Regions from separate parts of the Pseudorhodoferax sp. genome, predicted to be linked through region 1. Evidence: riboswitches for the same ligand, from Rfam matches in the RefSeq annotation. Region 1 holds a riboswitch; the other holds the start of a gene.
The links. A riboswitch is a leader RNA that binds a small molecule or an ion and turns the genes downstream of it on or off. The one in region 1 is predicted to bind cobalamin.
Positions count from the first base shown of each region.

Region 2: linked by a shared signal. The riboswitch ahead of QM782_RS18705 (TonB-dependent receptor domain-containing protein) and the one ahead of QM782_RS21625 (TonB-dependent receptor) in region 1 are both predicted to bind cobalamin.

Region 1 is NZ_JASGJZ010000001.1:4,669,111-4,671,491, forward strand. Features, by position in the region: gene QM782_RS21625 (TonB-dependent receptor) at 1-1,525, opposite strand, end outside; cobalamin riboswitch at 1,671-1,897, opposite strand; gene QM782_RS21630 (SDR family NAD(P)-dependent oxidoreductase) at 2,236-2,381, opposite strand, start outside.
Region 2 is NZ_JASGJZ010000001.1:3,994,490-3,996,870, forward strand. Features, by position in the region: gene QM782_RS18695 (cell division protein ZapA) at 50-337, opposite strand; gene QM782_RS18700 (DUF904 domain-containing protein) at 334-576, opposite strand; cobalamin riboswitch at 603-834, shown strand; gene QM782_RS18705 (TonB-dependent receptor domain-containing protein) at 910-2,381, shown strand, end outside.

The sequences.
Region 1 (2,381 bases):
CGACTTCCAGCTGGCGGCTGGTCTCGGGCTTGAGGTCGGCGTTGCCGAAGATGCGCCCGCCGCCCACGGCGGTGAAATCCGAGGCCAGCTCGGTGGCCGTCGGCGCCCGGAACCCCGTGGAGGCGCCGGCCCGCAGGGCGAGTTGCTCGCTGGCCTTCCAGGTGGCGCCCAGGGACCAGGTGTCCGCGTCGTACTTGCGCGTGCCGCCCACGGCCAGCGCCAGGTTCGGCGTTTGCTCGAAGCGCGTGCGGCCCCAGGTCTTGCGCAGGCCGGCGCGCAGCGTCAGGCGGTCGTCGAGCAGCGTCTGCGCGTCCTCCAGGTACAGCGCATGCACCTGCTCGGTCTGGTTGTTGTCGTAGGGCGCGACCTGGCCGGCCGGACCGCCCGGCAGCGCCACGCGCTCGCGCTCCGAGCGCAGCCGGCTCTTCTCCCAGTCCAGGCCCAGCAGCAGGTCGTTGCCCTGCCCCAGCCGCAGGCGCGGCTGCAGCCGCAGCCCGGTGGCGTCCAGCGTGCGCAGGTTGTAGTCGCGCGAGGTGCCCGGCACGGCATTGGTGCCCGAGCGGATCACCGGCGACGCCCAGTTGAACTCGTCCACGTCGGTCAGGCGGTAGGCGTGGGCCGTCCAGCTGGCGCGCTGGTCCGGCGTCGCGCCTTCGTAGCGCAGGTCCAGCGAGCGGTTGTCGCGGTCGTCGCGGCCGTGGACGTTGGCGCCGGACCCGCGGAAGCCCGCGTCGTAGATGCCGTCGGTGCGCAGCTCCATCTCCACGCGGTGGTGCTCGGCCAGTTGCCAGCCCAGCGCGCCGCTGGCGCCGCGCCGCTCCCAGCCGGTGTTGGCCAGGCGCGAGCCGCCGCGGCCGGACTGGTAGTCGTCCCGCTCGCCGGCGCTCATGCCGACGTACCAGTCGAACCGGTCGTTCGCGCCGGCCGTCTGCGCGTGCGCGCGCCACAGGCCCCAGGAGCCGCCGGTCAGGTCCACCTGCGATCCGGGCGCGGTGGCGCCGGTCTTCATGATGATGTTGACGACGCCGCCCATGGCCTGGCTGCCGTAGATCACCGACGCGGGGCCGCGCACGATCTCGATGCGCTCCACATCGGCCGGGCTCAGCTTGGACAGGTTGGCCGTGCCGGCGCGCCGGCCGTTGACGAGCACCAGCACCTGGCTGCGGAAGTCGCGGCCCTGGCCGTCCGTGGACGCGCCCCGGATGTTCATCGAGGTCTGCGCCGCCGTCCATTCGCTGAGGAAGCCGACCGCGTTCTCGGCCAGCAGGTCGGTGAGCGAGCGGGCGGTGGAGCGCTCGATGGCGGCGCGGTCGATGGTCTGCGTGGTGCTGGCGATGCGGCTGCGGTCCTCGGGCCGGGCCGTGGCGGTCACGAAGACCTCGCCCAGGGAGCCCGACGCGGCCGGCTGGGCCTGGGCCGGACCGCCGCACCAGACGGCGAGCGCGCCGGCCAGCCAGCCGGCCGATGGGAAAAAGCCGCTCCGGGCTGCGGCCGCGCGGCGGCCGGACGAATCGTTGTTGCGCATGTGCTTCTCACTCGCGCCCCGCTCTCCCGCAGGGCAGACCGACCAAACACGCCGCGGCGCTGACGGAACGACCCGGGCCGCGCGGTGCGCCGCGCAGGCCAGCGTCGGACCGGCGCACTCCCGCGGCGTCCGAAAGGCGACTGCGAAGGCCGGTATCCGGGCTCGCGGAGCGGCGCGGGACAGGCTTCGCCTGCCGCGCCAGGCCCATCGCCTTCCCGCGCGCTGGCGCGCAGTGGCTGCCGGCGCGATGCGCCGGCCGATGGGTCTCGATCCGCTGACCGTTGCGGGGGCAGCGCAGGAATGGCCCGGCCCGCGAGGGGCGGCGTCACCTGCTTCCCGTTTGACCACGGACCTCGCGGACCGCGGCACCTTGCAACCGGGGCGCGGCGGCTCTCGACGAGCGGCCGCGCCCGGGCAAATTATCGTCGAGCGGACTGCACCGGCTCCTGGCTCCCGGGCCCGACCCCGGCAGCCGCGGCTGGTGCCAGCCCGGCATCGGCCATCCGGTCGAGCGAGCGTCACGAGGGCGTGCCACCGACGGAGGCGGAGAAGCTTTTCCGCGGCTGGGTCTCCATCCTCGATGGCAGAACCTCCCAGCGGCCCCGAGGATCGCGCAGAAGAACAACGGAAACGCCGGGTGGCTGCCGAATCAGGGAGCGGCATGCTCGCCCGGCGCGGGGCGACAACGGCAGCGCGTGGCCCTTGCCGCCTCAATGGATGGTCAGCCCTCCGGTAGGGCTGACGGTGGCGCCGGTGAGATAGAGGGCATCGTCGGACGCCAGGAAGGCCACGACGCGGCCGATGTCCTGCGGCGCGGCCACCCCCAGCGGGCTTCTGGCGATGATCTTCTCGTACT
Region 2 (2,381 bases), 670 kb from region 1:
CGCATCGTGGTGTTGCTGCGCCGGCACTTGCGCTGCGCGGCGCGGGCCGCTAGAGCAGTTGGCCGTCGCCGCCGAGCGCGTCGTCGAGGCGGGCCAGGATGGCGGCGAGCTGGTCGCTCGGCGGCTGGGCCGGGGCGGGCGCCTCGGCCTGGTCGAACGCGATGTTCAGCGCGGCCAGCACGGCGATGCGGTCGCGTGCCCGGATCTTGCCGGCATCGCGGATCGCGCACATGGCGCTGTCGACGCGCTGCACCGCCTGCAGCATGCGCTCCTCGCCGCCGGGCGGGCAGCTGAGCCGGTAGCTGTGGCCGAGGATCTTGACTTCGAGCTGGCTCACGGCGGGTCCTTCCGGTAGGCGGGGGCCGGGGCCACGCTGATGGAGTCGGGCAGGCGTTCGAGCAGCGCGTCGATGCGCGCGCGCGCCGCCGCGAGCCGCGAACGCAGCGAATCGCGCTCGCCCTCGAGCTGCTCCACCTGCTCGGCCAGCAGTGCGTTGGTGCGCTGCAGTTCGCGGTGGCGCAGCAGCAGGCGTTCGGTGCGCTCGGCGATCTGCTGGATCTGGGTGGCTTGGTCCATGGCGGGGCGCATTGTAGGTTCGCGCACATAGAATCCGCGCCGTTGGTGCTCGCGGCGCGGTTCACGCGCCGCAGTTCAACGGGAAGCAGGGGGGCGCGCCGCCGCGCGCGGGCCTAACCTGCGCTGCCCCCGCAACGGTAAGCGGCCGAAGTCCAGGGACTTCCACTTCATCCTCGTGCCACTGCGCGTACCGCGCGCGGGAAGGCGGTGGAGCGTGCGCCGCCAGCCCGGATACCGGCCAACGAGGTGGCTGCCGCACGTCCGTGCGCGGCCGTGACGCCCATACGCCGGCGGGGAAGCTGGCGGGGGCACCTGGTTTGTGTTCCTCCTCACATGAAGCACCGCATGCACCGCGCGCGCCTGAGCGCCCTCACGCTGGCACTGACCGCGGCCTGGCCCGCCCTGGCCCAACCGTCCCCGGCCACGCTGGACGAGATCGTCGTCACCGCCACCCGCGGCGCCACGCGCGCCGACGCGCTGGTCAGCGACGTGGTCGTGATCGACGGCGCGCAGATCGAGCATTCGACCGCGCGCACGCTGCCCGAGCTGCTGGCGCGCGAGGCCGGCCTGCAGATGGCCGCCAACGGCGGCGCCGGCAAGACCTCCAGCGTGTTCATCCGCGGTACCGAAGCGCGCCACACCATCCTGTTGATCGACGGCGTGCGCTACGGCTCGGCCACCGCCGGCACGCCGGTCTGGGACGCGGTGCCGCTGGATGCGATCGAGCGCATCGAGGTGCTCAAGGGCCCGGCCTCCTCGCTGTACGGCAGCGAGGGCGTGGGCGGCGTGGTGCAGATCTTCACGAAGAAGGGCCGCGCCGGCTTCCATCCCTACGCCTCGGCCACGCTGGGCAGCGAGAAGCACCGCGAGCTGTCGGCCGGCGTGGGCGGCGGCCAGGGCGCGCTGACCTACGCGCTGGGCCTGCGCCAGCAGCGCGAGGACAGCTTCTCGGCGACCAACGAGCGCGTCGCCTTCGGCAACTACAACCCGGACCGCGACCCGTACCGCCAGGACTCGGTCAACGGCTCGCTGGGCCTGCAGCTCGACGGCGGCTGGCGTGCCGACGCGAACTTCCTGTATTCCGACGGCCTGACCCACCTGGACGACGGCCCGGGCCGCGATGCGCGCACCACGGTGCGCAGCGTGGTGCTGGGCGCCGGCCTCACCGGCCGCGTGCTGCCGGCCTGGCAGACCGAGCTGCGCTTCGGCCACAGCGCCGACACCTCCAATGCGGTCGAGGCGTCCTGGCTGCCGTCCGACTTCAAGACCACGCAGAACCAGTGGACCTGGCAGAACAACGTGGACACGCCGGTCGGCGTGGTGCTGGCCGGCGTGGAGCGGCGCGAGCAGAAGGTCGCCGGCTCGACCGACTACACCGTGAAGGACCGCAGCATCACCGGCCTCTTCGCCGGCCTGAACGGCTCGGCCGGCGCGCACAGCTGGCAGGTCAACGGCCGGCACGACGACAACTCGCAGTTCGGCAGCGCCAACACCTGGTTCGCTGGCTACGGCTACCAGATCACGCCGGCCTGGCGCGTGCATGCCTCGCGCGGCACCAGCTTCGTGGCGCCGTCGTTCAACCAGCTGTACTACCCCGGCTTCGGCAACCCGCTGCTGGAACCCGAGCGCGGCCGCAACACCGACCTGGGCGTGACCTGGAGTGCCGGCGGCCACGAGGTCAAGCTGGTGCGCTTCGACAACAAGATCCGCGGCTACATCACCAGCGGCACCAACCCGACCAACGTGCCGCGCTCGCGCATCGAGGGCTGGACGCTGGGCTACGCCGGCAGCGCCGGCCCGCTGAC